4 regions of the Nocardioides sp. NPDC004968 genome follow, and region 3 is predicted to be linked to each of the others. Evidence: predicted binding sites of a transcription regulator. Region 3 holds the regulator's gene; each other region holds the start of a gene.
The links. The regulator LexA, encoded in region 3, represses DNA repair genes until DNA is damaged. The targets are predictions, from matches to a motif close to TCGAACANNTGTTCGA.
Positions count from the first base shown of each region.

Region 1 (7,397 bases), on a different contig from region 3:
GAACCCGGTTCGGACATCACTATCTCGTCGGCCCCGCGTTACTTGAAGTAACAACACCTTGAGGGCCTTGGTCCGAAGTGAGGCGATGAAGATGGTCATCCGGGGATTGATCGCCGGGGCGCTCGCCGCCCTGTTGGCAACGACGTTCGCGGCCTGCGCCGTGGAGCCGGCCGCCGCGCCTGGGCCCGAGGCGACTGCCTCACCGGCCGCGGGCTCCTCCTCCGCCAGCCCCTCGGCATCGCCGAGCGCCACGCCGACACCGTCGCCCAGCGCGAAGCCGAAACCCGAGCCGAAGCCGTCCCCGACCTCGGGTCCGCGGCTCTTCGGCAAGGGTGACAGCGGTGACGACGTACGTGACCTGCAGGCGCGCCTGAAGCAGATCGGCTGGTTCAACGCGGGCGTCACCGGGTTCTACGGCAACGTCACCACCGAGGCCGTCTCCGGTTTCCAGGGCAAGCGCGGCATCGCGGTCACCGGCTTCGTGGACCAGACCACGCTCGACCGGCTGCACGCGATGACCCGCGAGCCGACCGAGGCCGAGCTGACCAACGCGCCGCCGCCGGTGCCCTCCGGCAAGCTCGACCCGCGCTGCCTGACCGGCCGGGTGATGTGCATCGACAAGTCCACCTCGGTGCTGCGCTGGGTCGTCGGCGGGACCGTACAGATGAGCGTCGAGGTGCGGTTCGGCTCACAGGAGCTGCCCACCCGCGAGGGCCAGTTCTCGGTCTTCGCCAAGAGCCGCGACCACGTCTCCTCCATCTACAAGACCCCGATGCCGTTCGCGATGTTCTTCTCCGGCGGCCAGGCGGTCCACTACTCCCCCGACTTCGCCGCCAACGGCTACAACGGCGGCTCCCACGGCTGCGTGAACGTGCGCGACTACGGCGCCATCACCTCGCTCTACGACCAGGTCGACATCGGCGACGGCGTCGTCATCTACTGGTCCTGAGAACCGCCGTGCGCGCCCGTCCGGCCCTCGGGCAGGATTGAGGAGGCGTACGTCCCGCGTCTTAGGCTTGAGCCATGAAGGCGCTGCTCCTGGAGAACATCCATCCCGTCGCTGTCGAGAACCTCGAGAAGGCCGGCTTCGAGGTCGAGCTGCGCAGCAAGTCTCTCTCCGAGGACGAGCTGGTGGCCGACCTTCCGGGCGTGACGCTGCTCGGCATCCGGTCCAACACCCACATCACCCCGCGCGTGCTGGACGCGGCCACCGACCTCAAGGCGATCGGCTGCTTCTGCATCGGCACCAACCAGGTCGACCTGGCCGGCGCCGCCGAGCGCGGCGTGGCCGTCTTCAACGCCCCCTACTCCAACACCCGCTCGGTCGTCGAGCTGGTCATCGGCTACATCATCTCCCTGGCGCGACGGCTGCCGGAGAAGACCGAGAAGATGCACGCCGGCGTCTGGGACAAGTCCGCGAAGGGCTCCCACGAGATCCGCGGCCGCACGTTGGGCATCGTGGGCTACGGCAACATCGGCACCCAGCTGTCCAACATCGCCGAGGCGCTGGGCATGTACGTCATCTTCTACGACATCGCCGACCGGCTGGCCCACGGCAACGCGCGCCGGATGAAGTCGCTCGACGCGCTCCTGGAGGAGGCCGACGTGGTCTCCATCCACATCGACGGACGCCCGGGCAACCTGGGCATGTTCGGCGAGGAGCAGTTCGCGAAGATGAAGCCGCGCTCGCTGTTCATCAACGCGGCGCGAGGCTTCCTGGTCGACAACGACGCGCTGCGCAAGCACATCGAGTCCGGTCACATCGCCGGCGCTGCCCTCGACGTCTTCCCGATCGAACCCAAGGCCCAGGGCGACGCCTTCGAGAGCCCGCTGCAGGGTCTCGACAACGTCATCCTGACCCCGCACGTCGGCGGCTCGACGCAGGAGGCCCAGGAGGAGATCGGCTGGTTCGTCTCCAGCAAGCTGCGCGACTTCATCCGCTCCGGGTCGACCGCGCTGGGCGTCAACCTGCCTGCCGTCCAGCCGCCGCCGCTGGCCGAGGGAGCGCGTCTCGCGCTGCTGCACGACAGCGTCCCGGGTGTGCTCGCCGACCTCAATGCGCTGCTCGCCGCCGAGGGGGTCAACGTGACCGGTCAGTACCTCGCCACCGCCGGTGAGACCGGCTTCGTGGTCACCGACGTGACCGACGTACCTGCGACGACGCTGGAGAAGATCACAGCCAACCCGCACACCCGGTGGGTGCGCGCCTACCACGCCTGACGCTAGCGTTCTGGCTCATGGAGCTCCCGCAACATTGGCCGCTGCCAGAGGCGACCGACCTTCTCGATGACGTCCTGGCAGCGTACGACGACCCGACCCGCCGCTATCACGACCGCCGGCACCTCACCGAGGTGCTGGACCGGATCGAAGAGCTGCGGGCGGAGGGAGAGCACTTCGATCCGCTGACGGTCACCCTGGCGGCGTTCTTCCACGACTCCGTCTACGACGGGGAGCGGGACGCCGAGGAGCGCTCGGCCACCTGGGCCGAGGACGCACTGGGCGCCTACGTGGATGCCGACACGGTGGCGGAGGTCGCCCGGCTGGTGCGGCTGACCGAGACCCACGACCCCACCGCCGAGGACCGCAGCGGCCGGGTGCTCTCCGATGCCGACCTGGCGATCCTGGCGGCGCCGACGGAGCGCTATGCGGAGTACGCCGCGACCGTCCGCGAGGAGTACCAGCACCTCACCGACGAGGAGTTTCGCGTCGGTCGTGCCCAGGTCCTCGAGCGGCTGCTGGAGAAGGAGTCGCTCTTCTCGACACCCTTCGCGAGGATCAGCTGGGAGGCCGCCGCGCGGGCCAACATCTCGGCCGAGATGGAGACCCTGAACACATACCTGTCACCCGACCGATAACGATTCGTTCGAATCGCTCACCGGTGACAGAATCTGCCGGTGAGCTTCCAGACGTACGCCGACCTGTGGCGGATCCCCGACGTTCGCCGCATCCTGGTGCTGGGTCTGTTCCTGCGGATCCCGATGCCGGCGTCCTCTGTCATCGTGACCCTGCACGTGGTCGGCCCGCTGGATCGCTCCTACGCCGAGGCCGGCCTGGTCTCGACGATGCTCGCGATCGCGATGGCGATCTCCGCGCCCTGGCTCGGTCGGCTCCTCGACCGCCTCGGGCTGCGGCGTACGCTCCTGCTGCCGCTGGCAATCCTCCCGATCGCCTGGTCGATCGCGCCCTGGGTCGGCTACCTCCCGCTGCTCGCGCTGGTCGCCGTCGCCGGGCTCTTCACGGTCCCGTCCTTCTCGGTCGTGCGCCAGGTGATGATCCGCTCGGTCGGTCCCGGGCAGCGCACCGCGGCACTGAGCGCCGACGCGATGATGACCGAGCTGGGCTTCATGGTCGGACCGGTGATCGGCGTGCTCGGCGCCAGCTATTTCGGCACCGCCTGGGCGATGCTGCTGATCCAGTGGCTCGGGATCGCCGCGGCGGTCGTGCTGTGGCTGTTCAACCCGATGATCACCGACGGCGAGCCGACCGTCCCGAGCGACGCCGTCCCGAGCGACGCTGTCCCGAAGCGCCGCTTCGGGCTCCCCTCGTGGGTGAACCCGGGGGTCACCCTCCTGCTCGCCGGCACCTTCACCGCCTCGCTCATCCTCATCGCCGAGGACCTCGGCACCGTGGCCGCGATGCGCGACTTCGACCGCACCGCCCTGCTCGGGCTCGTCATGGCGATCTGGGCGCTCGGCTCGCTGCTCGGCGCACTCATCTACGGCGCCCTCAACAGCCACCCCTCCACCGCGGTGATGCTCGTCCTGCTGGGTGCGACGACGGTCCTGACCGCGTTCGCCTGGGACCCGGTCTCCTTCACCGTCCTGCTCCTGCTCAGCGGCTTCTTCTGCGCACCGACTCTGACCGCCGCGCTCGAGGCGATCACCAGCAGCGTCCCTTCGAACGTACGCGGCGAGGTGATGGGCTGGCACGGCTCGGCCATCACCCTCGGCAGCGCCGTCGGCGCCCCCACCGCCGGGTTCGCCATCGACCTGATCGGCTGGCAGGGCGGCTTCGTCCTCGGCGGCGGCCTCGGCCTGCTCATCGCGGCGGCCATCTGGCTCACCACGCGACGGATGTCCACCCCAGCGGAGGCCTCGCTCCCGCCGGGCGAGAAGTCACCCGCCTAACGGGGTTTGCGGCGGCGTAGGCCGGCGGCGAGGAGAGCGGAGACCAGAACCCGAGAGGTGACCTCGACGGCACCCGCGGCGACCATGTCGTCGTAGACCTCGGCGGGTACGTCGTAGTGGTCCCGGTCGAAGCCTCGGGCCGGGATGCCCATCCGGCTCGCGAAGGCGTGCAGCTCCTCGTAGGAGGTGTCGCTGGCGAGGTGAGACCACATCCGGCCGCGACTGGGTACGTTCGGCGGGTCGATGAGGATCACGGGCCATTCTTACCGTGTCGATCCTGAGGCCACAGCCTTGACCGGTCGGCAAGAATGGTCCGTGATGAACACGACAGTGCTGTTCGAGGCTCGGGCGAGGGTGCTCCATGACCTCGATGCCCGCGGACTCGCCGGTGCGGCAGCCGTCTCCGCTCTCGAGGACGCGATGACCGAGCGTGGCTGGTGGGTGGAGCAGTGGCCGGAGGGCAAGGCGTACGTCGCCGGCCTGGTCGCCCAGGACGTCCAGGACCTCCTCTTCGACGGCGAGGCCTCGGCCCGCTGGCCGGTGTGCACCACGTGTCCGCCCGAGTCGCCGGTGCACTCGCTCCACATCACTCCCGACCTGGGAGGTCCGGACCCGATCTGGGTCTGCGAGGAGAGCGGCGACGTGGTCGCGCCGCTCGGCGACCTCTGATCAGGACGGACCGAGCTGCAGGTGCAGCGCATAGCGGTCGGCACGGTAGACCGAGCGACACACCTCGACGTAGCGATCCCCCGCGACCGACTTCCGCTGCCTGCGGAGCACGGGGACGCCGACCGAGAGGCCGAGCAGCGTGGCCTCCTCGATGTTGGCCACATCGGCACGGAAGGTGTCGTCGACCCACGACGGCCGCATCTGTCGACTGGCCAGCTCGGCGTAGAGACTGGTCGGCGCGGTGCGCTCGAGCATCCCGGGCACGATCGCCTCGTCGAGGTAGACGTCCTCGATGCAGATCGGCACCCCGTCACCGCGGCGCAGACGCCGCCAGTGGATGACGGCCGCACCTTCCTTGATGCTGAGCGCGCGGGCGATGGTGGGGCCGGCCTTCTCCCGGCCGAGCAGCAGGGTCTCGGAGGACGCCTGCATCCCCCGGCGAGCCATCTCCTCGCTGAACCCGAGCACCGGGCTCGCCGCCCGCGGCGGGCGCGCCACGAAGGTGCCCCGGCCCGGGATCCGAACCAGCAGACCGTCGGCGACGAGAGCGTCGAGCGCCTGCCGCACGGTGGCCCGGGCGACGCTGAACTTCTGGACCAGCTCGCGCTCGGAGGGCGCGGAGGCACCAGGGCTTTCGCCGATGACCAGCTCCCTGACGTACTCACGGATCTGGACGTGCTTGAGCGACCGCTCTCCCTCGACCGACCGGACCATGACCAGAGCGTAGGTGTACACCTCGCGTACGTCCCGAGTTTAGTCAAGTTGTGACATTGCAACGAGATGAGGCAGATCAACTGCAACGAAACAACAATGTCCGCCAACAATCAGTACAGCAGTAGAACACATGTTCGATCACGAGGTATGGTGGCGGGGTGGACTTCCAGGGAACACTCTTCGCCCCCACAGACGACGAGACCACCGAGACGACCTACGAGCGGATCCATCTGGACCGCGGAGCCTGGGTGGACATCGCCCGCGGCTGGCTGCCCGATCCCGACGACGTCTTCGCCGCGCTGGTCAGCGACGTCCCGTGGCACGAGGAGCGACGGCAGATGTACGACCGCGTCGTCGACGTGCCTCGGCTCCTGCACACCTATCTGCAGGGCGACCCGCTCCCCCACCCCCGTCTCGCCGAGGCCCGCGGCCGCCTCACCGCTCACTACCTGCCCGAGCTTGGCGAGCCGTTCGTCACCGCGGGCTGCTGCTACTACCGCGACGGCCACGACTCGGTCGCCTGGCACGGCGACAAGATCGGCCGGGGCCGCACCAACGACACGATGGTCGCCATCGTCTCCGTCGGCGACCCCCGCCGCCTCGCCCTGCGTCCCTATGGAGGCGGCAAGGGGATGAGCATCCAGATGGGCCACGGCGACCTCGTCGTCATGGGCGGCTCCTGCCAGCGCACCTGGGAGCACGCCATCCCCAAGGTCTCCTCCGCCGGCCCCCGGATCTCGGTCCAGTTCCGCCCCCGCAACGTCTTCTAGGTTCAGCCGGGATCAGCCGAAGGGACGCATGCTGAACCCTTCGCCGCGGTAGTAGTTGTCGATCGCGGCATTCATCCTGCTGATGAACATGTCGAGAACCCTGACCGCACTGACGTAGCTGCGATTTCTCGCGCGAGTCAGGAAGGCCGCCTCGTAGGTCGCCACGGCGGTCCTCGCCCGCCCCATCAGCTGGCCCTCGATCGAGTCGAACTGGCTGCTCACGCTCGAGAGCCGCGGCGCCCACCTCTTCCACCTGCGGTGTGAGGCGAGGTAGTTCCGCTGGTACCGCAAGGAGTCGGTGGCCGACTGGATCGCCGCGATGTCGATCCGGATCGAGGCTGCTTCGGCGGGCGCCGGCTTCGTGGCAGCGGCCACGGCGATCGGGGCGAGGCCGGCAACGAGGGCGAAGGCCACGAGCAGGACTCGCAGCCGGGTGAAGAGGTGGGGCACGGTGAACCTTTCTGAGGGAATATTGCGGCCATCGTGGCCGGTCCCGCGGACGCCTCGAACCCGTACCGCTCCCGTACCGAGAAGCCCGCCCAGCGCCGATCTCAACCGTCCCGAGGTGGGTCCCACATGCGTTCCGTACGCTGGTAGGAAAGGATGGGACCGACAGCCGACGCCCCTGGAGCCGCCTTGACCACCACCGCACCACCCATCGCCCCGCCGTCCGCTGAGGAGATCGCCAGGGCGAAGGAGATCGTCGGGCGGGTCAGCACCGCCTTCAGCAGCCGTGTGGTCGGCCAGGAGCGGCTCAGGACGGCGCTGCTGATCGCGCTCCTCTCCGAGGGTCACGTGCTGCTCGAGAGCGTGCCCGGGCTGGCCAAGACGCTGGCCGCCTCGACGCTGTCGCAGACGGTCAAGGCGCAGTTCTCCAGGATCCAGTGCACCCCCGACCTGCTGCCGAGCGACATCATCGGCACCCAGGTCTACGACCAGCGCAACCACGAGTTCGAGACCCAGCTCGGCCCGGTGCACGCCAACTTCGTGCTGCTCGACGAGATCAACCGCTCGTCCGCCAAGACGCAGAGCGCAATGCTCGAGGCGATGCAGGAGCGCCAGACGAGCATCGCGGGCCACATCCACCCGCTGCCGCGCCCGTTCATGGTGCTCGCCA
Region 1 covers NZ_JBEXJF010000036.1:26,614-34,010, forward strand. Annotated here, with positions in the region: gene ABZU72_RS23640 (L,D-transpeptidase family protein) at 86-949, shown strand; gene serA (phosphoglycerate dehydrogenase) at 1,024-2,220, shown strand; gene ABZU72_RS23650 (hypothetical protein) at 2,238-2,855, shown strand; gene ABZU72_RS23655 (MFS transporter) at 2,895-4,127, shown strand; gene ABZU72_RS23660 (DUF4031 domain-containing protein) at 4,124-4,381, opposite strand; gene ABZU72_RS23665 (hypothetical protein) at 4,446-4,796, shown strand; gene ABZU72_RS23670 (GntR family transcriptional regulator) at 4,797-5,510, opposite strand; gene ABZU72_RS23675 (alpha-ketoglutarate-dependent dioxygenase AlkB) at 5,669-6,280, shown strand; gene ABZU72_RS23680 (hypothetical protein) at 6,293-6,730, opposite strand; gene ABZU72_RS23685 (MoxR family ATPase) at 6,917-7,397, shown strand, end outside.
Region 1: ABZU72_RS23675 (alpha-ketoglutarate-dependent dioxygenase AlkB) is a predicted target of LexA. The motif match lies at 5,633-5,648, and genes of this name have one in related genera.

Region 2 (7,397 bases), on a different contig from region 3:
CGCCGGGAGCGGGGCAGGTGAAGGAGTTGTAGGCGGTCGCCCACTCCTGCGGCACCTTGCGCATGAACTCGACCGCGTCGTCGACCTTGACGACCTCGTTCTCGTTCTGCTTCTCGGGCTCGGCGCCAGCCGAGGCCGACGGGCTGGCGCTCGGGTCGGCGCTCTCGGAGGCCTTCTCGGACGACTTCTCGGAAGCGCTCGCGGTCTCGGAGGCGGTGGCGGTCTCGCCACCGAACGCCGCGCGCGGCGAGGTGCCCGGCACGGTGCCGGCCGAGGGGTCCTCGACCATCGAGCCGCTGGGGTCCGCCGCGCCGCAGGGCTTCTGCGGGCTGCAGGCGACCAGACGGAAGCGGAGCTTCGCGGTCTGGCGGACGCGCTCGGCGGTCTCCTGCTGCACCTTGCCGGTGCCGGGGATGGAGACCTTGATGACGTCGTTGCCCTCGGTGGTCACTCGGCCGCCGGTGATGCCGGAGCCGTTGACGCGCTGGTCGATGATCGACTTGGCCTCGTCGAGGCTCTCCCTCGGGACCGATCCGCCCTCGGAGTTCTCCGCGGTCATCGAGATCTCGGTGCCGCCGCGCAGGTCGAGGCCCAACTCGGGCTTCCAGGTGCCGGCGAACGCGATGCCGCCGAACATGATCGCAATGGCCAAGAAGAGCAGTGCGAGTGTCCGGCCGGGGCGCGCTGTCTTGCGTGCCATGTGTTGGTCAGTCCTTCTTGTCGAGGTCCACGATGACGTTCTCGGCGCCCTCAGGGGTCTCGTCGGCCTTGGCCTCGACCTCGGGCTCCTCGGCGGTGTTCTCGTCGATCTCCTCGGCAGGCGCCTCGGTGACCTTCTGGGCCACGGCCTGACGCACGACCTGGATGACGACGCCGTCGGCGATCTCGACCTTGATGTTCGTCGTGGTCTCCTCGACCTCCGTCACCGTGCCGAAGAATCCGGCGGTCAGCATCACCCGGTCACCCGGCTGGAGGTTGAGCTGGAGCTCACGAGCCTGCTTCGCACGCTTCTGCTGCGGCCTGATCAACAGGAAGTAGAACAGGACGATGATGACGATAAAAGGAAGGAATTCCACGGGGGTTCGGCTCCGACAGTCTGAGTGGTCACCGGCAGGCGCACGGCGACGTGCAAGTCTAACCAGGCACCTGGTTGAGACTGTGAATCAGGCCTCATCCCAGAGCGTTTCCTTGGACCAGGCCGCAGCCTCGGCGTTGGCCGGTACCGGCAGCCCGAGGTGCTCCCATGCGGCCGGGGTCGCGACCCTGCCACGCGGCGTACGCGCCAGGAAGCCGGACCGCACCAGGAACGGCTCGGCCACTTCCTCGACCGTCTCGCGCTCCTCCCCCACCGCGACGGCGAGGGTGGAGATGCCGACCGGGCCGCCACCGAACCTCCGGCACAGGGCGTCGAGGACGGCCAGGTCGAGGCGGTCCAGGCCGAGCGGGTCGACCTCGTAGAGATCGAGCGCCTTCTCGGCGATCTGCTGGGTGACCGTGCCGTCGGCCTTGACCTGGGCATAGTCGCGTACGCGGCGCAGCAGCCGGTTGGCGATCCGCGGAGTGCCGCGGGAGCGGCCGGCGATCTCGGAGGCGCCGTCGTCCTTGAGGGTGACGTCGAGCAGGCCCGCGGATCGGCGCACGATCAGCTCGAGGTCGGCCGGGTCGTAGAGCTCGAGGTGGCCGGTGAAGCCGAACCTGTCCCGGAGCGGGCCGGGAAGAAGGCCGGCCCGCGTGGTCGCGCCGACCAGCGTGAACGGCGGTAGGTCGATCGGGATCGCGGTCGCGCCCGGGCCCTTGCCGATGATCACGTCGACCCGGAAGTCCTCCATCGCCAGGTAGAGCATCTCCTCGGCGGGGCGGCTCATCCGGTGGATCTCGTCGACGAAGAGAACCTCGCCCTCGTTGAGCCCGCTCAGGATCGCGGCCAGGTCGCCGGCGTGGGTGATCGCCGGACCGCTCGTGATCCGAAGCGGCGCCGACATCTCGGCCGCGATGATCATCGCGAGGGTGGTCTTGCCGAGGCCTGGCGGCCCGGAGAGGAGTACGTGGTCGGGGGCTCGCTCACGCTGCCGCGCCGCCTCCAGGACGAGGCCGAGCTGCTCGCGGACGCGCTGCTGGCCGATCAGCTCGTCGAGGGTCTTCGGGCGCAGCGCGGCCTCGACGGCACGGTCGTCGCCGTCGGCCTCGGCGATGGTGAGCGACGAGAAGTAGTCTTCCTCGGCCCGGTCGAGATCGTCCTCGTGCATAGGTCCTTATGCCTTCGAAAGGGTGCGCAGGGCCGCCCGGAGCAGCAACGAGATGTTGGCCTGGTCGCCGGCCTCGGGCTCGATCGCGGTCACCGCCTTGTCGGCGTCCCGGGCGTTGTAGCCCAGGCCGACGAGGGCCTCGGTGACCTGGTCGCGCCACGGCGCCGCTGCGGTGGCGCGCGCCGGGACGGAGGCGGTGCCGGTCGGTGCGCCGATCCTGTCCTTGAGCTCCAGGATGATCCGCTGGGCGCCCTTCTGGCCGATGCCCGGAACCTTGGTGAGGGTCTTGGCGTCCTCGCCCGCGATGGCCAGACGGATGCCGTCGGGCGAGAGGACGGCGAGCATCGCCTGGGCGAGCTTCGGGCCGACACCGGAGGCGGTCTGGAGGAGCTCGAAGAGAGTGCGCTCGTCGGTGTCGGTGAACCCGAAGAGGGTCAGCGAGTCCTCGCGCACGACCAGGCTGGTCGGCAGGTGAGCCTCCTCGCCGGTCCGGAGCGTGGCCAGCGTGTTGGGCGTGCAGAGCAGCTCGATCCCGATGCCGCCGACCTCGACGACGGCGGTGGAGAGACTGACTGCGGCGACCTTGCCGCGCACAGACGCGATCATCGGCGTACCTTCCCTGCCGCGGCCACCGCGGCTTCGATGCGATTCTGGGCGCCTCCGCGCCACTGGTGGGTGATGGCCAGCGCGAGCGCGTCGGCGGCATCGGCAGGCTTCGGCGGGGTCGGGAGCCGCAGGATGCGGGTCACCATGGCGGTCACCTGCTGCTTGTCGGCCCGGCCGTTGCCGGAGACAGCGGCCTTGACCTCAGAGGGCGTGTGCAGGGCTACCGGCAGTCCGCGCCGGGCGGCGCAGACCATGGCGAGGCCGCTGGCCTGGGCCGTACCCATGATCGTGGAGACGTTCGAGCGCGCGAAGATCCGCTCGATCGCGACCGCGTCGGGCCGGTGCTCCTCGATCCAGGCGTCGATGCCCTTCTCGATGCTCACCAGCCGCTCCCAGACCGGAAGATCGGAGGACGTACGGATCACTCCGACGTCCACCATCGACAGCGGCCGACCGAGCGACCCGTCGACCACGCCCATCCCGCACCGGGTCAGGCCCGGGTCGATCCCAAGCACCCGCATCAGCACCTCCATCGAACGTCTGTTCGTAGCGTACCGGCATCGCTGGTCGAGCCGCCGGAGCCCCTGGGCGGAGGCGTGTCGAGCGTTGTATCGAGCTTGTCGAGATGACCAACACGGTCCTCTGTCCGCTCGACAGAACCGTGTTGGTCTCGACACGGATTCGCTCGTTCCTCACGAATCCGGCTCGACCAGCGAGCCGCTCAGGCGTCGACGGTCTCCATGACCTCGTCGGGGATGTCGGCGTTGGAGAAGACGTTCTGTACGTCGTCGAGGTCGTCGACGGCGTCGATGAGCTTGAAGACCTTCCCGGCGGCCGAGGCGTCGGCGACCGGGATGTCCATGCTCGCGACGAACTGGACCTCGGCGGAGTCGTAGTCGATGCCGGCGTCCTGCAGCGCGGTGCGGACCGCGACGACGTCGGACGGGTCGGAGACGATCTCGAAGGACTCACCGAGGTCGTTGACGTCCTCGGCACCCGCGTCGAGGGTGGCCTCGAGGAGGTCGTCCTCGGTGATCGTGTTGCCCTCCTGCGCCTTGGCCACGACGACGACGCCCTTGCGGTCGAAGAGTCGCGAGACCGAGCCCGGGTCGGCCATGGTGCCGCCGTTGCGGGTGACCGCGGTGCGCACCTCCATGGCCGCCCGGTTGCGGTTGTCGGTCAGACACTCGATGAGGAGCGCGACGCCCTGGGGGCCGTAGACCTCGTACATGATCGTGTCGTAGCTGACCCCGCCGCCGTCGAGCCCACCACCGCGCTTGACCGCGCGGTCGATGTTGTCGTTGGGGACCGACTGCTTCTTGGCCTTCTGGATCGCGTCGAAGAGGGTCGGGTTGCCCGTCGGATCGGGGCCGCCGGTCTTGGCCGCGATCTCGATCGTCTTGATGAGCTTGGCGAAGAGCTTGCCGCGCTTGGCGTCGATCGCCGCCTTCTTGTGCTTCGTCGTTGCCCACTTGGAGTGGCCGCTCATCTGGAAACCGTCCTTTGCCCCGCGTCGTCGCTGATGCTTGTCGTGCCACCACCGGAAGACGTCACAGGGCAGCAGGCCTCCATTCTAACTACGTGCCGTACGTCACCGTCAGCAGCAGGTGTCGACGAAGAGCTGATGCAGCCGGTCGTCGGCGTTGACCTCGGGATGGAACGAGGTCGCCATGAGCTGGTCCTGGCGTACGGCGACGGGGTGCTCCCCCACGCTCGCCAGCACCTCCACGCCCGGGCCGATCTGCTCGACCCAGGGCGCCCGGATGAAGACGCCGTGGACCGTGTCGTCCAGCCCGGTGACAACGAGGTCGGTCTCGAACGACTCCGTCTGCCGCCCGAACGCGTTGCGCCGGACGGTGATGTCGAGCCCGCCGATGGTCTCCTGGCCCTGGGCCGCGTCGAGCAGCCGGTCGGCCAGGAGCACCATGCCGGCGCAGGTGCCGAGCGCCGGCATCCCGCCCCGGACCCGCTCCCGAAGCGGGTCGAGCAGCTCGAACGTACGCGCCAGGCGCCACATCGTCGTCGACTCACCGCCGGGGATGACGAGCGCGTCGCACGCGTCGAGCTCCTCCCGGCGGCGTACGGATGTGTGTTTCATCCCCAGGCGGTCGAGAGCGGCGAGGTGCTCGCGGACGTCGCCCTGGAGGGCGAGTACGCCGACGGTGGTCACCAGCCGCGCTCCGCGAACTGGATCGACCTGGCGGGCTCGTCCACGTTGATGCCGACCATCGCCTCGCCGAGGCCGCGGGAGACCTTGGCGACGACGTCGGGGTCGTCGTGGAAGGTGGTCGCCTTGACGATCGCCTCGGCGCGCTGGGCCGGGTTGCCGGACTTGAAGATGCCGGAGCCGACGAAGACACCCTCGGCGCCGAGCTGCATCATCATCGCGGCGTCGGCGGGGGTCGCGATGCCGCCGGCGGTGAACAGGACGACCGGGAGCTTGCCGTTCTCGGCGACCTCCTTGACCAGCTCGTAGGGAGCCTGGAGCTCCTTGGCGGCCACGTAGAGCTCGTCCTCGGCGAGGGCGCCGAGACGGCGGATCTCGCGGCGGATCGTACGCATGTGGGTGACCGCGTTGGACACGTCGCCGGTGCCGGCCTCGCCCTTGGAGCGGATCATCGCCGCGCCCTCGGTGATGCGGCGCAGGGCCTCGCCGAGGTTGGTCGCGCCGCACACGAACGGCACGGTGAAGGCCCACTTGTCGATGTGGTTCTCGTAGTCGGCCGGGGTAAGCACCTCGGACTCGTCGATGTAGTCCACCCCGAGGCTCTGCAGCACCTGGGCCTCGGCGAAGTGGCCGATCCGGGCCTTGGCCATGACCGGGATGGAGACGGCCTCGATGATGCCGTCGATCATGTCGGGGTCGGACATGCGGCTCACGCCGCCCTGGGCGCGGATATCGGCGGGGACGCGCTCGAGCGCCATCACCGCCACCGCCCCGGCGTCCTCGGCGATCTTCGCCTGCTCGGCTGTGACCACGTCCATGATCACGCCGCCCTTGAGCATCTCCGCCATCCCGCGCTTGACCCGCGAGGTTCCCGTCTCATTCATGCTTGTTGCCATGGGCCGATCGTAGGTCGGGACGAGGCGTACGCCACCCTCGGAAAGCCCTGGTCAAGCCACTGTTCCCAAAGTGGACTGCTCCAAGTGGACTGCTACCCGGTCAAGGCCTCGGCGGCCTCTGCCACCGCCGTGGGTGCGCCGGCAAGCGACCAGGTGACGCCGCCGGCTTCCACCTGGGTCGTGGCTCCGCCGGCGCCCAGGACGAGGGCGGCGCCGGGGAGCCGGTCCCAGTCGGGGACGGAGTGCTGGCAGAAGAGGTGGAGCTTTCCCTGGGCGATGGCGGTGAGGTCCATCGAGCCGGAGCCGAGGATCCGGATCGAGGCGGCGCCGCTGGCGACGCGGACGTACGCCTCGCCGACCGGCTGCTTCAGCTTCGAGGGGTGGAGGTAGGTGGTGAGGCAGGCGAGGGCGAGCGGCGTGTCGGGCATCGCGTCGAGCCGGACGCCGTTGCGGGTCGTGGGCAGCTCTGGGCCGCCGACGTAGACCGCGTCCTCCGCCGGTGAGTAGATCGCACCCAGGACTATGCCGTCGCCGTCGGTCAGCGCCAGCGCCGAGCACCACCAGTCGAGGCCGCGTACGAAGTTGTAGGTGCCGTCGACCGGGTCGATGGTCCACACCCGGCCGGTGGTCGACTCGCGGGCCGACCCCTCCTCGCCGAGGATGCCGTCACCCGGGTGCTCGGCCGTCAGGCGTTCGACGATCGCCTTCTCGGCGGCCTTGTCGGCGGCGGTGACCAGGTCGGAGACCGAGGTCTTCGTCTCGATCGAGTCACCGATGCCCTCGTTGCGCATCTTCGCGGCGAGCGAGCCGGCACCGCGGACGAGCTCCACGGCCAGGCGTACGTCTGCCTCGGTGGGCGCGGTCACGAGGCCGCCTCCTCGGCGAGGGCCTGCTTGCGGACGGTCCAGACGCGCTGGCCGACGGTGACGGTCGAGGCCACAGCGAGGATCCACAGCGCGATGTAGATGAGCAGGTCGAGGGAGAAGATGCCGGCGAAGCCGGTCATCACCAGGACCAGGACCAGACGGTCGGCGCGCTCGGCGATGCCGACGTTGGCGGTGAAGCCCAGCGACTCGGCGCGGGCACGGGCGTAGGAGGTGACCGCACCTATGACGAGGCACCACAGGGACAGCGCGAGATAGAGGTCGGAGTCACCCGGGCCGGCGAAGTAGAGCGCCAGGCCACCGAAGACCGCGCCGTCGCCGAACCGATCGAGGGTGGAGTCCCAGAAGGCACCGAACTTCGACGTACGTCCGACGGCACGCGCCATCGCCCCGTCGATCAGGTCGCTGAAGACGAAGCAGGTGATGAAGATCGTGCCGGCCAGCAGCTCGCCGCGCGGGTAGAACGCCAGCGCTCCGACCACTACTCCGATGGTGCCGACGAGCGTCACGACATCGGGGCTGATCTTCAGCGCCACGAACAGCCGGACGATGGGCGCGAGGACGACTCCCTGAACGAAGCCTTTGATGTGATCCAACA
Region 2 covers NZ_JBEXJF010000019.1:23,145-30,541, forward strand. Annotated here, with positions in the region: gene secD (protein translocase subunit SecD) at 1-700, opposite strand, end outside; gene yajC (preprotein translocase subunit YajC) at 708-1,076, opposite strand; gene ruvB (Holliday junction branch migration DNA helicase RuvB) at 1,164-2,246, opposite strand; gene ruvA (Holliday junction branch migration protein RuvA) at 2,253-2,852, opposite strand; gene ruvC (crossover junction endodeoxyribonuclease RuvC) at 2,849-3,373, opposite strand; gene ABZU72_RS17795 (YebC/PmpR family DNA-binding transcriptional regulator) at 3,574-4,341, opposite strand; gene pdxT (pyridoxal 5'-phosphate synthase glutaminase subunit PdxT) at 4,450-5,022, opposite strand; gene pdxS (pyridoxal 5'-phosphate synthase lyase subunit PdxS) at 5,019-5,915, opposite strand; gene ABZU72_RS17810 (inositol monophosphatase) at 6,008-6,781, opposite strand; gene pgsA (phosphatidylinositol phosphate synthase) at 6,778-7,397, opposite strand, start outside.
Region 2: ruvC (crossover junction endodeoxyribonuclease RuvC) is a predicted target of LexA. The motif match lies at 3,385-3,400, and genes of this name have one in related genera.

Region 3 (7,397 bases):
CAGCGTACCGATGACGTGCTGCCGTGGATCGGCCTAGATGTCGGCAGCCCGTTCGACTACGGCAAGCAGGGGATCCTCTACGTCGCCCGCCACCTGCCTCCTCCCGGGCGCGACGGCATGGGCGCCAAGACCCTCGACGAGATCGTCGACCTCGTCGACGCCGCCGACGGACGTACGCTCGGGCTCTTCTCGTCCCGTCGTGCCGCCGAGGCCGCCGCCGAGGTCGTGCGCCAGAAGCTGCCTCACCTGACCACGCTGGCCCAGGGCGACGCACAGCTGCCCGAACTCGCCGCGCAGTTCGTCGCCGACCCGCACACGGTGCTCTTCGGCACGCTGTCGCTGTGGCAGGGCCTCGACGTCCCCGGCGACACCTGCCAGCTCGTGATCATCGACCGGATCCCGTTCCCGCGGCCCGACGACCCGCTGATGTCTGCCCGGCAGCAGGCGGCCGACAAGGCCGGCGGCAACGGGTTCATGCAGGTCGCCGCCACCCATGCGGCGCTGCTGCTCGCGCAGGGCGCCGGCCGGCTGATCCGCACCACCACCGACCGTGGCGTCGTGGCCGTCCTGGATGCCCGCCTCGCCACCGCCCGCTACGGCGGATTCCTCAAGGCCAGCCTGCCGCCGATGTGGGCCACCACCGACCCCGACGTTGTACGAAAGGCCCTCAAGCGGCTCTCGGAGATGGCCTCGGCCTGACCGAAATGCACGCCGAGTCGGCTCGTTATGACGAGCCGACTCGGCGTGGGTTGGGTCAGCGGTAGGTCTTCGCCCACCAGCGATGGGTGGCCTTGTCAGGGGTCGCGACGCCGTGGCAGGAGAACGCGGTGCCCTGGCCACACTTGAAGTTGCTGCTCGCGTTGGCGAAGGTGACCTCGACCTTGCGGATCCGCTTCGAGGAGAAGCCCTCGAAGGTCTTGGTGGCAATGCCCTTGCTGTTGGGCTTGAGGTAGTAGACGCCGCGGGTGCCGTCGGTGCGGAAGATGCTGACCACGGCGGCGTTGGCGCTGGGTCGGGCCAGGTCGACCTTCACCCGCAGCTTCCAGCCCTTGCCCACCTTCTTCGGGACGAGGCGCTGCGAGGCGTAGGTGAGGTGCTTCAGCGTGAACTTGCCGTCGACGGTCTGTCGCTTGGCGGGCAGCGCGGTGCGGCCGTCGTAGACCGGCGCGTAGTAGGCGCCGCCCTCGCTGTAGGTCTTCGAGGGTGCCAGGTTGGCGGCGGCGAAGCGGGCGTACTGCGTCTTCAGGGTGGTGCCGCGGTCGGCGAGCGCCCGGCGGATGGCGAGGGTGGAGTAGGTCGACGGGGCTCGGTTCCAGATATCGAGGACCACGGCTGGCAGGCCACCCCGCTCCCTGGCGAAGCGCTCGGAGAGGTAGCGGAAGAAGATCCAGTTGCCGTAGATGCCGAGGTTGGAGGCGTAGGAGTTGTCCAGCGGCTTGCGCTGGTCCTCGAGCTGGCCGTAGCCCAGGTATTGCCGGTTGTCGTTGATGCTGTCGTAGACCTCGTCCTCGACCCAGGTCGCGGTGGACTCCATCATCCAGCGGTCCTCGCCGGCGTCGTAGGCGAACTGGACGGCGTGGAAGTATTCGTGAGCGGCGGTCACCCGGAGGTTCTCGGTGGGCGTGTTGTACGAGCCGTACTCGCTGGTGGCGTAGTCGTTGTCCAGAACGCAGTAGGCCGTCGCGGCGGTCTTGGAGACCTTCGTCTCGGGCGCGCAGTAGCCGTAGTAGCCCTCGTCGTAGAGGTTCTCCAGGTAGATGTCGACCTTGCCCGGGGTGACCGCCTTGTCGGCGGCGGGCTTGCGGTAGCCCGCCTGCACGTAGAGGTTGTGGACCTTCGTGACCACGTCACGGACCTGGGTCGCGTACGTCGTCGAGGCGCGGTCGCCGCCCTTGCCCGGCGTGTAGTGGACGCAGACCGCGTCGCTGCAGGTCTGGGCCGCGGTGCGCGGGCGGGCGAGCAATTCCCGCGCGGCGGCCTTGTTGGAGCCGTCCAGGGCATCCTTGGCGTTCCACAGGTCGGTCAGCGCGATGGTCGCGTCGGGCCGGCCGGCGACGTGCCGCCCGGGCACGACCTGCCGGGTGCCGCGCACCGACTGGTTGCGCTTGACCTTCTTGGCCGCGGCGAGCGCCTCCCGGGCCGCCTTCTCCGTCACCGGCTGCTCGGCGCTGGTGTCACCGCCGGTCCTCACCGAGGTCGCCGGCGTCGAACCGGTTGCGGGCATGGTGGCGACGAACGTCGCGACGACCATGCCTGCGATCAAGACGAGGGATCGTTGTTTGCGGTTGATCCGGCGGGCAATGTTTCGCATGAGATACCAGACGTTCGGGAAGGCAGACCTGGGCAGTCTAAGCGCAGAGTGCCGCTGTGTCCGGCGGACACGGCCTAGACGGGCTGCGTGACGTGATGGAGCCTGTTGCTTCCGGTTGCGGTGGCGTACGACCTGGTCCAGGTGGCGGCAGTATTGGAGTCCTTGCGTTCGCCGATGACGTACCAGTCCATCTGGGCGCGGTTGCGGGTCACGTCGAGGACGGAGAAGCCGTGGTCGTCGAAGTTGAGGTAGCGGACGTGGCGGTTGGCGGTCCTGATGATGTTCTCGACCGTCAGGCTGACCGTGCGGCGCGGCGCACCGAGGATGTCCTTGAGGTTGTTCGAGGACACCGAGGTGGCGACGAACTCGACGCCGGCGGTCTTGCCGAGCGGGTAGACGGCGGAGTCGTACGGCAGGTCGCAGGCCCAACCTGAGTGGATGTCGCCGGTGACGAAGACGGTGTCGGTGATCGCGTTGTTGCGGATGTGCTCGAAGAGCTCGGTGCGGTCGGCGGTGTAGCCGTCCCACTGGTCGACGTTGTAGGCGATGCCGTTGTCGGGCAGCAGGCCGGTGACGTCGTTGACCGGGGTGATCAGGCTCTTCGGGAGCGCACCCAAGGTGACCGGCGCGATCATCACCGGGTTGCCGACGATCTTCCACTGAGCGTCGGTGAGCAGGCCGTCCTTGAGCCACTCCAGCTGCTCGTCGCCGGTGATCGTGCGGTCGGGGTCGTCGACGCCGGCGAGGTCGGTGCGGGCGACCTGCTGGGAGCGGTAGGAGCGCAGGTCGAGCATGCTCAGCTCGAGCAGGTTGCCGAAACGCAGCCGCCGGTAGATGCGGTCGTGGAGATGGCCGTCGGTCTCCACCGTCGCTGTGCCATCGACGCGCAGCGGCATCCACTCGTCGTAGGCCTGGTTGGCGTTGGTCTTGCGGTCGATCCAGTCGTACTCGCCGGGCTCGTTGTTCTCGGCGCCGAGCAGCCAGGCGTCGTTGGCCGACTCGTGGTCGTCCCAGGTGACGATCCAGGGCAGCCGGGCGTGGGCGGCGGAGAGGTCGACGTCGCGCTTGTACTGCGCGTGCCGGATCCGGTAGTCGGCCAGCGTGTGCATCTCGTGGGCCGGCTCGTGCGGCCGGACGTCCTCGTTGGCCATGCCGTAGCCGTACTCGCCGGGGCCGTACTCGTAGAGGTAGTCGCCCAGGTGGAGGATCGCGTGCAGGTCGTCGCGGGCGGCCAGGTGGCGGTAGGACGCGAACCAGCCGGCCTGCAGGTTGGAGCAGGAGACCACCCCGAAACGTACGTTCTCCGGGGCCGCGTCTGCGGCAGGAGCGGTGCGGGTGCGGCCGACGCGGCTGGTCTGGCCGTTGTAGGTGAAGCGGTAGAAGTACCAGCTCTCCGGCGCCAGGCGGGTGACGTCGAGCTTCACGGTGTGGTCGCGGTCGGGACCCGTCTGCTGGGATCCCTTCGCGGTGACGCGGCCGAAGTCCGCGGTGGGCGAGACCTCCCAGCGGACCAGGACCTCTTCGCCCTGCCCGGACCCGGGAGTCGCGTCCGCCGTCGGCGTGACCCGGGTCCAGATGACCACGCGGTCCGGGAGCGGGTCGCCGGAGGCGACGCCGTGCTGGAAGTGGTTGAGCGTGCCGCCTGCCGCCTCGGCGGGCTCGGGGAGAGCGATGGCCCCGGCTCCTGCGGCGGTCGCCAGCCCGGCGGCGATGAGGGTACGGCGGTCGATCTGCGTCTGGGTCACGCTGTAGGGAACGACGCAGCCGCCGGCCCTGTCATGGGCCGGCGGCTGGATTTCACGCAGTGTTCCCGGACTCGTTCCGGGAGGTGGCGCAGGACTCAGAGGCTGCGCAGGACCGCCGTCACCTTGCCGAGGATCGTCGCGTGGGTGCCGTCGATCGGCTCGTACGCAGCGTTGTGCGGCAGCAGCCAGACCTTGCCGTCCTTGCGGGAGAGCGTCTTGACGGTGGCCTCGCCGTCGATCAGCGCGGCCACGATCTCGCCGTTCTCGGCGGTCGGCTGCTGGCGCACGACCACAAAGTCGCCGTCGCAGATCGCCGCGTCGACCATCGAGTCACCGGAGACCGAGAGCAGGAAGAGATCGCCGTTGCCGACCAGCTGCTTGGGCAGCGGGAAGACGTCCTCGATGCTCTGCTGGCTCGAGGTCTCTTCGGCCAGGATCGGGCCACCGGCCGCGATCCGCCCGACCAGGGGGACCATGGCGGCGTCGGGGTTGGGGTTGATGTCGGCCTCGGCGGTGATCGTCGACTCGGGCTCCTCGCCGGACATGGCCTTGCGGTGGGCCATGACCTCCGGGAGGAAGACCTCGAGGGCGCGCGGTCGCTTCGGGTCCTTGCGGATCAGACCACGCTGCTCCAGCGCGCGGAGCTGGTGGGCGACGCTGCTGGTGCTGGTCAGCCCGACCGCGGCGCCGATCTCGCGCATGCTGGGCGGGTAGCCGCGCTGCTCGATGCTGTCGCGCAGGTGAGCGAGGATCCGCTGCTGACGCGGCGTGAGCCCGGTCGCGTCCGGCGGCCCGTCGGGCAGCTCGCGGACGCGGCTCTTCTTCGAACCGCCTGATCCGGTGCCTGTCTTCTGCGTGGTCATGTCACCACATTAGTCCCTCTGGCACCACGACATCAAACATTTGTTCGACCTCGTGGTCGGCGCGTGTCGGCGTTCGAAAATTCTTGGGGTCGCTACTTGCGTTGTTCGAACACGTGATCTACCTTCGAACATATGCTCGATCGAACACGTGATCGAGAGACTGGTGATCAGGAGGCCGTGAGATGAGTGCAACAGTCTATGTGCTGCCCGTAGCCGAGCCACCGCGTCCGGTGCCGGAGGTGCGACGCTCGAGCGTGCGGCTCACTCGTCGCGGCCGAGTCGTCGTGTTCGCATTCGCGCTCGTCGTGCTCTTCGGGATCGCGCTGATCGGGGCGAAGGTGGCGTTCGCCGTGGAGAACGGTGCCGACAAAAGTCCCTCCTCCACCGCCCACACGATGGTCGTCGGCGATGGCGACACGCTCTGGGACATCTCCTCGAAGGCCGTCGCCGGCACCGACTCCTCGATTCGGGAGATGGAGCAGAGGATCAAGGAGCTCAACAGTCTCGAGTCCTCGATGCTCGTGTCCGGACAGACGCTGATCGTTCCGACCGCGCCGTAGGGCGCCGCTATAGATGTCCGGCTGCTCCTTCAACCCTGGCGGCCGGCTACCGGGGAAAAGTGAGAGTGCTGCAGACGATGGGAAGCGTCTGCAGCACTCTCGCATGTTGGGGTCAGTGGCGCCCGCGGTAGGGACTGTCCGGCTCGGCCGGCGGCCACTGCTTGTTGCGAGTGCCGTGCCGCGGCGGCCACTCGTCGTCCGGTTCGACCGGCGGGTCCTGGGGCTGACGCTGGGAGGGCATCGCCTGGGTTGCGGCGGGGTCCTGGGTCAGTCGAGCCCGCGAGCCGGTCTGGCCGTAGCCGGTCGGGGTCTGGTAGGCGCCGGACTGATACTGCGGGGAGCCGGCCTGCTGGGTGGGGTAGCTGTCCGTGCCGTATCCCTGCGAGCCGTACCCCGGAGTGCTCTGCGGCGTCGACGTCGGTGTCGGCGGGCTGGAGTAGTAGGGCTGTGGGGTGGGCGGCGGGCTGGTCGGCGGCTGGTAGGAAGATGCGCCGTAGGCGGCCCGGCTGCCGGTGTTGCCGTAGCCCTGATCGCTGCTGGGGTAGCCGTACGGCGACTGGGAGCCGGTGTCGGTGTAGGCCGAGCGGTTCGAGGTGTCGCCGTAGGGCGGCTGGCTCCCGGTGTCGGAGCTGTGCCGGCCGTAGCCGGTGTCGTCGTAGCCGTAGGAGCCGGTGCCGTAGTAGTCCTGCTCCGGGTAAGCCTGCTCAGGGTAGGCCTGGTCGGCGTAGGCCGGGGCCGAGTAGTCCTGCTCCTCGACGTAGGCGTTGGAGTGGCTTCCGGCGTAGTCGTCGGTGGGTGGCGTGGTGGGGGAGCCGGAGAAGGCCCGCCAGGCCTTCCCGGCGAAGGTGAAGGTCAGGAAGAGGCAGGCGACTGCAACGACCGCCGCGATGGCGAGCTTCGCCCAGGCGCCGGAATCGCCTCCCCGTGCGTCGGCCCCGAAACCGACGGCGACCCACACGAGCACTCCCCAGATGACGAGGAAGGCCAGTGTCGCGATCGCAGGCAAGATGAAAGGTGGCCGGGGACCGTTTCTGGGGCGCGTGCCTCTCCGCGACCCGACGCGATTTCCTCCGGAGATGTTTGTCACGGGGGTCATTCTTACTCATCCAGGCCAGTCCGTCGCCGCTGAACCGGAATCTTTCGGTGTTTGACCGGCGACACGCCGGGCACGCGGGTAAACCCGACGCTCGCTTGCATCGTCGTGGGGGCGGGCGTACGGTTACCACTACATCTAGTAGTTACACCGCTGTAGTTATCCACATCTAGTTCACATGAACGGGCGGATGGCCCACAGCGATGGGGGTGTTGTTCCACAGGGACTCACGCTCATATCCACAGGTTCCACAGGCTCGGGCCGCCAATGAGACGGCCTGGATCCACAGGTCTCACGAGAGGGGCTCTACCGTGCACTGTCCGTTCTGCCGACACAGCGACACCAAGGTGCTCGACTCCCGCGTGGCCGAGGACGGTGGCCAGATCCGGCGCCGCCGGGTCTGCCAGGAATGTGGGAAGCGGTTCACGACCGTCGAGCAGATGCAGCTGATGGTGGCCAAGCGCTCCGGCGCAGCGGAGCCGTTCAGCCGCGACAAGGCGGTGCACGGCGTACGCAAGGCATGCAAGGGCCGTCCGGTCACCGAGGACCAGCTCGCCTGCCTCGGCCAGGAGGTCGAGCAGGCGCTGCGCAGCCAGGGGCTGGCCGAGGTTCCCAGCAACGAGGTGGGGCTGGCGATCCTCGCGCCGCTGCGCGAGCTCGACGAGGTGGCCTACCTGCGCTTCGCGAGCGTCTACCGGGCCTTCGGGTCGGTGGAGGACTTCGAGCGTGAGATCCAGATGCTGCGTACGGAACGGGAAGTCCAGGACTTCGAGGCAGAACATCCGGTCGAGGCCCCGGTGGGCTCCGACTAGGTCCCACGGGACA
Region 3 covers NZ_JBEXJF010000016.1:82,978-90,374, reverse strand. Annotated here, with positions in the region: gene ABZU72_RS16640 (ATP-dependent DNA helicase) at 1-699, shown strand, start outside; gene ABZU72_RS16635 (MXAN_6640 family putative metalloprotease) at 755-2,263, opposite strand; gene ABZU72_RS16630 (alkaline phosphatase D family protein) at 2,386-4,056, opposite strand; gene lexA (transcriptional repressor LexA) at 4,152-4,919, opposite strand; gene ABZU72_RS16620 (LysM peptidoglycan-binding domain-containing protein) at 5,102-5,479, shown strand; gene ABZU72_RS16615 (hypothetical protein) at 5,592-6,485, opposite strand; gene nrdR (transcriptional regulator NrdR) at 6,884-7,384, shown strand.

Region 4 (7,397 bases), on a different contig from region 3:
CGATCAGCGCGTCCATCCACAGGATCCGCCCGGCCAGCGCCGGCTCGGGCGAGTAGGCGGCGTCGTAGCCGAAGGCACCCGCCAGGAAGTCGATGCCGAGGTTGAGCCCGGCGCTCACGTTGAGGAGGTCCTGGACCTCCTCGTCGGCCTCGTAGCGGGCGATCTCGGGATCCAGGTCGAGCACGACCTGGTCGGGCGTGGGGATGTCGAGCGCCCGGCACAGGCCGGTGACGATCACCTCCGCGACCAGCACCCGCAGCCCCTGTCCCGCACCGCGGAACTTGCAGACATAGGTGCCGAGGTCATCGGCCTCCACGATCCCGGGCAGGCTGCCGCCCTCCCGGAGCGGGGTGACGTACCTCGTCACCCGCACCGTCTCAAGACTCACGAGATGGTGTCCTCTTCCAGTCGTCTCTTCTCCTCGGCGATGTCGAAGCGGGGCGCGGGCCAGTCGAGATCGAGCCGGTCCAGTGTCTCCAGGAGCAGCTCGCCGATGGCCAGGTTGCGATACCACTTCTTGTCGCTCGGCACGAGGTACCACGGAGCGTACTCGGTGTTGGTGCGCTCCAGCGCAATCTCGTACGCCTCCTGATAGCTGTCCCACAGCTGACGCTCGTCGATGTCGCCGGGGCTGTACTTCCAGTGCTTCGTCGGGTCCTCGAGGCGGGCCAGGAGCCGCTTCTTCTGCTCCTTCGGCGAGATGTGCAGCATGCACTTGAGGATGACGGTGTTGTCGTCAGCCAGCCGCTTCTCGAAGTCGTTGATCGCGCCGTAGCGTCGCTCGATCTCCTCGGGGGCGGCGAGCCCGCGGACCCGGCCGATCAGCACGTCCTCGTAGTGGGAGCGGTCGAAGACCCCGAGGTAGCCGGGCTCCGGCACCGCCCTCTCGATCCGCCACAGGAAGTCCTGGGCCCGCTCCTCCTCGGTCGGCGCCTTGAAGCTGGTGATCTTCACGCCGACGGGGTCGACCAGCCCGACGGTGTGCTTGAGCACGCCACCCTTCCCGGACGTGTCCATCCCCTGCAGGATGAGCAGCACCCGCCTGGGGTCGTCGCTCTCCTTGGAGGCGAACAGCTTGGTCTGCAGCTCGATCAGCGTCGGACCGAGCTCGGCGAGCACCTGCTTGCCGGTCTCCTTGTCGACGCCGACGCCCGGCGCGGAGTTGGTGTCGTACTTCCGTAGGTCCACCGGTCCGGCCGGTAGCCGCAGCTCGTCAAGAAGGCTCATGGGTCGACGATAGGCCCGCAAGAGGAGCCACCGGGGCGGGTCAGCCGAGAACGCGCCGCAGATCCAGCGAACAGCCGACCATCGTGGTCGTCGATCCGTCGGGCTGGGGCTCATCGAACCAAGTGCCCTGCTCGAAGCCGACCTTGGCGAGCATCCGCAGCGAGGCGGCATTGCGGTGGTCGGGGGCCGCGAAGCAGGCCGTCGCACCGGGATAGCGGCGCGGGATCGAGGTGAGCCACACCCAGGCCATCCGCGGCCCGATCCCACGGCCCACGAAGGCAGGCTCCCCGATCGCGTAGTCGAAGCCGATCGCGTCCGGGTCGGGGGTGAGCAACGCATAGTCCGGCTCGTCGCTGATCCGGTAGTCCTGGCAGAAGCCGATCGAGCGCCCGTTGACCTCGATCACCCAGAACGTCACCGGCGTCTTGCCGTCGATGTCGGGCCCGTAGTTCTCCGTCACCCACTCGGGCGTCGGCTCGCCGTCGACGGCATACCAGTGGTGCACGTGCTCCGCGTTGAGCCAACGGATCAGGTGAGGCAGGTCTCCGCGGGTCATCGGCCGCAGCGCCACCACCGGCATCGGGTCGGAGGAGAACTCCTTCACCTCACCGGAGAGGTCGACCGCGTACGCAGGCCGCCCGGCGATCCTCGTCGCCGCCGCTGCCCAGCTCTCCCCCGGGCGCGTCACTCCGCCGAGACGGTGTGTCCCGGTGTGGACCGCAACCGGCGTGAACATGCACCCAGGTTAACCGCGTGGGGTCAGTGGGCCTGGCCACCGCGGCGGTCGACGAGCGGCGGCTGGGAGGACCACGGGAAGTCGATCCAGCGGTCGGTCTTCTTGTAGACGTAGTCGGCGTTGATCACCGTCCACGGCTTCTCGAAGATCACCGCCGTGCGGGCCTCGGCCACGTGGCCCTCGCAGAAGTCGTGGACGATCTCCAGGGTCTTGCCGGTGTCGGCGACGTCGTCGGCGATGAGCACCTTCATCCCGGTCAGGTCGACGGCCGCGGGGGTCGGCGGGAGCATGATCGGGACGTCGAGACGCTCGTTGACGCCGGTGTAGAACTCCACGTTGATCGCGGACAGGTTCTTCACGTCGAGGGCGTAGCCCAGACCCATCCCGAGGGCGAGGCCGCCACGGGCGATGGAGAGCACGATGTCGGGTTCGTAGCCGCTGTCGACGACCTTCTGGGCGATGTCGCGCACCGCGGTGCCGAAGAGGTCGTAGGTCAGGATCTCGCGCTCTTGCTGCTCACTCACAGATCGGATTCTGACACGAGACCGCCGGCGCCATCGTCATCGGCCAGAGCGAGCTCCTCGCGAACGATGCCGTAGGCCACACCGGCGCCGTATCCCTTGCGGGCGAGCATCCCCACCAGACGCCGGGTCTTGGTCTGGTCGTCGAAGCGCCCCAGGGAGCGCAGCTTGCGCCGGACCATCCGCCGGCCGGCCTCACGCTCGTCGTCGGGGTCGATCTCGTCGAGCGCATCGCGGGCCACGTCGTCGTCGATGCCCTTGCGGCGCAGCTCTTGGGCCAGGGCTCGTCGGGCCAGGCCCTTTCCGGGCTGCCGGCTGGCGATCCAGGCCCTGGCGAAGGCCTCGTCGTCGATCAGGCCGACCTCTTCGAAGCGGTCCAGCAGCCGCGTCGCCAGGGCTGCGGGGACCTCCTTCTTCTCCAGCTTGTCGGCGAGCTCCTTGCGGCTGCGCGCCTGACCGGTCAGGGCGTCGAGGAGGATCTTGCGGGCGATCGCCTCGTGGTCGGGCTCGGGGTCGTTCTTGGGGTCCGCGGGGTCTGCGGGGCGAGGCTGCTTTCGGCGGGAACGTGTTGGTTTCGACACGTCGTCGCTCCTTCGTCGCGACGACGGCTCAACCGACGGGGCAGCAGGCTCGACCAACGGTGGTTGTTGCTTCCCCGCCCAGGCTTCGACGCCGAGGCTCACGTCGCCGAGCCAGTCGGGCGCGGGCCGTTCGTCCACCCAGGGATCCTGGGTGGACGAACGGTCAGGCCTTGACGAAGCCACGAGTCAGCCGGTGCCTATGGACCTAGAAGTCCTCGACGCCGGCGGGCTCGGCCACGGGCGCCTCGCCGTCGGCCGGGGCGTCGACCGTCGGCACGACCCCGAGCTTCTCCAGGATCCGCTTCTCCAGCTCGTTGGCCAGGTCGGGGTTGTCCTTGAGGAAGTTGCGGGAGTTCTCCTTGCCCTGGCCGAGCTGATCGCCCTCGTAGGTGTACCAAGCGCCGGCCTTGCGCACCAGGCCCGCCTCGACCCCGACGTCGATCAGGCCGCCCTCGCGGGAGATGCCCTTCCCGTACATGATGTCGAACTCCGCCTGCTTGAACGGCGGGGCCACCTTGTTCTTCACGACCTTGACGCGGGTGCGGTTGCCGACCATGTCGGTGCCGTCCTTGAGCGTCTCGATCCGGCGCACGTCGAGTCGCACCGAGGAGTAGAACTTCAGTGCGCGACCACCGGTCGTGGTCTCGGGCGAGCCGAACATCACGCCGATCTTCTCGCGCAGCTGGTTGATGAAGATCGCGGTCGTGCCGGAGTTGTTGAGCGCACCGGTCATCTTTCGCAGCGCCTGGCTCATCAGTCGAGCCTGCAGACCGACGTGGCTGTCGCCCATCTCGCCCTCGATCTCGGCCCGCGGCACCAGCGCCGCGACGGAGTCGATGACGATCAGGTCGAGCGCGCCCGAGCGGATCAGCATGTCGGCGATCTCCAGGGCCTGCTCACCCGAGTCGGGCTGGGAGACCAGCAGGGCGTCGGTGTCGACGCCGAGGTTCTTCGCGTATTCCGGGTCGAGCGCGTGCTCGGCGTCGATGAAGGCCACGATGCCGCCGGCGCGCTGCGCGCTGGCGACCGCGTGGAGGGCCACCGTCGTCTTACCCGAGGACTCCGGACCGTAGATCTCCACGACCCGCCCGCGGGGCAGACCGCCCAGACCCAGCGCCACGTCGAGCGCGATCGAGCCGGTCGGGATCACTTCCAGCGGAGCCCGGGTCTCATCGCCCAGCCGCATGACCGAGCCCTTGCCGAACTGCCTCTCGATGTTGGCGAGAGCGGCGTCCAATGCCTTCTCGCGATCACCTGCCGCCATGTTCTTTCCTTCCTGAGGGGCAGACTTCTTCCCCTTGCCTGCCGCTTGTCCACGTGTCTTCGTCGTCATCAAGGCAGACGCTAGACGGGACCACCGACAGTTTTGAACGGGACCCTCTGGCACGGTGTTTCACGACCCTGTTTTTGCCTGGCCGATAGCACGAACCACGCTCCACCTACTACCACACACTAGCCCGAACAAGCGTTCGATGTGAACACCTGTTCGGGCGTGTCGGAAGCGGTGGCCTCAGCGGATCGTCATGCCGAGAAGCGTTCCTCGGCCCGGCGAGCCACCTCTTCCAACGTGAGATCCTCCAGGTGGGTGAGGAAGACCCAGACATGGCCGTACGGGTCCCTGAGAATGGCCGTGCGATCACCGTGGAACTGGTCGGCCGGCGCCTGCAGCAACTCCGCGCCTGCCACCGTCGCACGCTCCACCAGCGCGTCGACGTCGTCCACGAAGACATGCAGCCCCACCGTGGTGCTGCCGACAGTGGTCGGCGCGCCGAAGAGCGGACCCTCGGCATCGCCGAGCATGATCGCGGACCCGTGGATCTTGACCTCGGCGTGAACGATCCGCCCACCCGGGCCTTCGATACGGAACAGTTCCTCGGCGCCGAACGCGCGGGCGTAGAAGTCGATCGCTCCGGCGGCGCCGTCGATCATGATGTGGGCGACGACGGCATTGCGGTACGTCTCCGGGATGGCGGTGGCAGTCATACGGGCATGTCTCCTCAGGCGGTTGCTCGGATGTTCACGAACCTAGGAGCTCAACTGAACTTGAGGTCAAGGGTGAACCGAGGCCCGCCTCAGTGGCCCTGCATCTCGACCTGTTCGGCGGGGGCCGAGCCGCCACCCATCTCGTCGGCGACGGCGACCGACAGGCCACCGAGCATGAAGGCGATGATCACTGCGGCCAGGGCACCGCTGGAGAAGGACGGGATGAAGCGGCGTACGCCCTCCTGGACCGGCTCCGCGCCGTGGTACTGGTGGGTGAGCGCATGCCCCTTGCCCCGCTGGAGCAGGTATCGGTTGACCGGGAAGGCCGCCACGAAGGCCACCGAGAGGGCGATCATCATCCCGATCCAGAACACGACGTTGACCAGCCCGGCCTCCATGGCCCCGGGGATGAGCGCCATGACCAGGTTGTCGACCAGCTCCATCGTCGCGATCGAGAGGGTGTCGGCGGCGAGCACGACGCTGAACGCCGCACCGACGGCCAGGCCCGACTTGAGCAGCGGCAGGGTCGAGAGGGCGTAGCCGAAGGCGAACGCGAGCGTGACGGCCAGGGCGATCGTCCACCCCGTGCTGAGGCCGATCGCGGTGCCGATCATCAGTCCGGCGATCTCACCGATCGCACAGCCGGTGAGGCAGTGCAGCGTGGCGCTGGCCGCCATCGCGTTCACCCCGCCCCCGTGCGCACCATGCGCGTCATGAGCCGAGTGGTCGCCATGGCCCTCGTGACCCTCGTGCATCGCGTGCTGATGTCCGGCGTGCACGTGCTCGTCATGCGACGTCATGTCGCTCCCCTTGATCGATCGTTCGGTGTACCTACCCCTCATTCATACCCCATGGGGGTATGTGATCGCAAGCGAAGTCCGGCCAGATAGCCCACTTTGTCCAACCGCGAAGGACTCCTTAGGGTGTGCGGTGTGTGGACGGCAGCGCGACGACGACAGCGCACGACCCGTGCGGTCGCGCGCGCCGGTCTGCTGGCAGCGGTCGTGGTCACGGTCGCCGGTCTGCTGGCCATGCATGGGCTTAGCCTCCACGGCACCGACTCCGATGGTGAGCACGGCGCGCTGAGCCTGCCCGCCGCCCACGTCGAGCACACGCACGCGCTCGAACACTTCGGCCATGGCGCGGCCGAGGACGCCGGACACCCGGGCGACGCCGGGCACACGGCGATGATGCTGTGCGCGGCGTTCCTGCTCGCCGCCGGCGCGCTGCTCCTGAGCGGGCTGTGGCGGCGTACTCCTGCCTGGTGGTTCTCGCGGGCCCGCGGCTGGTCCCGGACCCCCGGATTCGCGCCCTTGCTCACCTATCCGGCGACCGGCCCGCCCTCCGTCTGGGCCTACTCCGTCATCAGGTGCTGAGCGGCCCTGACCCCACCCGCGACCCGGGCCACGCCCGCGGTCCGCAGGTGGGTCAGCGATGCCCGTAATCAGCACTTGACAAGGAGAAACAACAGATGCGTACGCAACGTCCCCTCTTCCGCGCGACCTGGGCGGCAGCCGGCCTGGCCGTGCTGCTCACCCTGTCCGCCTGTGGCGGCAGCGAGGAGGCCGCGGCTCCTCAGAAGCTCTCGGAGACCGAGAACAACAAGGCCGATGTCGCCTTCGCGACCGACATGATCCAGCACCACGCCCAGGCCCTGTCGATGGTCGACCTGACCATGGACCGCGACCTCGAGCCCGAGGTTCAGGAGCTGGCGGATTCGATCCGGGCGGCCCAGAGCCCCGAGATCGAGACCATGTCCGGCTGGCTCCAGGAGTGGGGCGAGGAGGTGCCGTCGACGATGCGTGATCACGTCAACGGCGGCCACGAGGGCCACGGCGACGACGAGGACGAGGACAGCAGCATGTCCGACTCGATGGAGGGCATGGAGGACGACATGCCGGGGATGATGTCGGGCGAGGACATGGACGCCCTCGAGAACGCCTCCGACGCCGAGTTCAGCGACATGTGGCTGAAGATGATGATCGAGCACCACGAAGGCGCGATCAAGATGGCCGAGACCGAGCAGGACGAGGGCGAGTTCAAGCCCGCCGTCGACCTGGCCGGGACGATCATCGAGTCGCAGTCGACCGAGATCGACACCATGGAGAAGCTCCTCGGCTGAGGATGCCTCACGGGCAGGGCCGCCCAGCGGCCCTGCCCCCTTCAGGCCGACCGACGGGCCACGTACGCAGCCCCGAACAGCACCGTGACCAGCAGGATCGTGCCGAGCGCGAGCGCCGGATATCCGGCCAGGTCGACGACGACGCCCGACACCGCGCCGGCGGCGGCAGCGGCGACGCCCATGATCAGGTCGGCGGTGCCCTGCACGTCGGCACGCACCTCGAGCGG
Region 4 covers NZ_JBEXJF010000031.1:51,487-58,883, reverse strand. Annotated here, with positions in the region: gene ABZU72_RS22365 (HipA family kinase) at 1-388, opposite strand, end outside; gene ABZU72_RS22360 (PPK2 family polyphosphate kinase) at 385-1,227, opposite strand; gene ABZU72_RS22355 (GNAT family N-acetyltransferase) at 1,268-1,963, opposite strand; gene ABZU72_RS22350 (phosphoribosyltransferase) at 1,987-2,487, opposite strand; gene ABZU72_RS22345 (regulatory protein RecX) at 2,484-3,065, opposite strand; gene recA (recombinase RecA) at 3,271-4,329, opposite strand; gene ABZU72_RS22335 (VOC family protein) at 4,587-5,048, opposite strand; gene ABZU72_RS22330 (DUF4396 domain-containing protein) at 5,138-5,848, opposite strand; gene ABZU72_RS22325 (DUF6153 family protein) at 5,981-6,424, shown strand; gene ABZU72_RS22320 (DUF305 domain-containing protein) at 6,520-7,170, shown strand; gene ABZU72_RS22315 (MFS transporter) at 7,212-7,397, opposite strand, start outside.
Region 4: recA (recombinase RecA) is a predicted target of LexA. The motif match lies at 4,523-4,538, and genes of this name have one in related genera.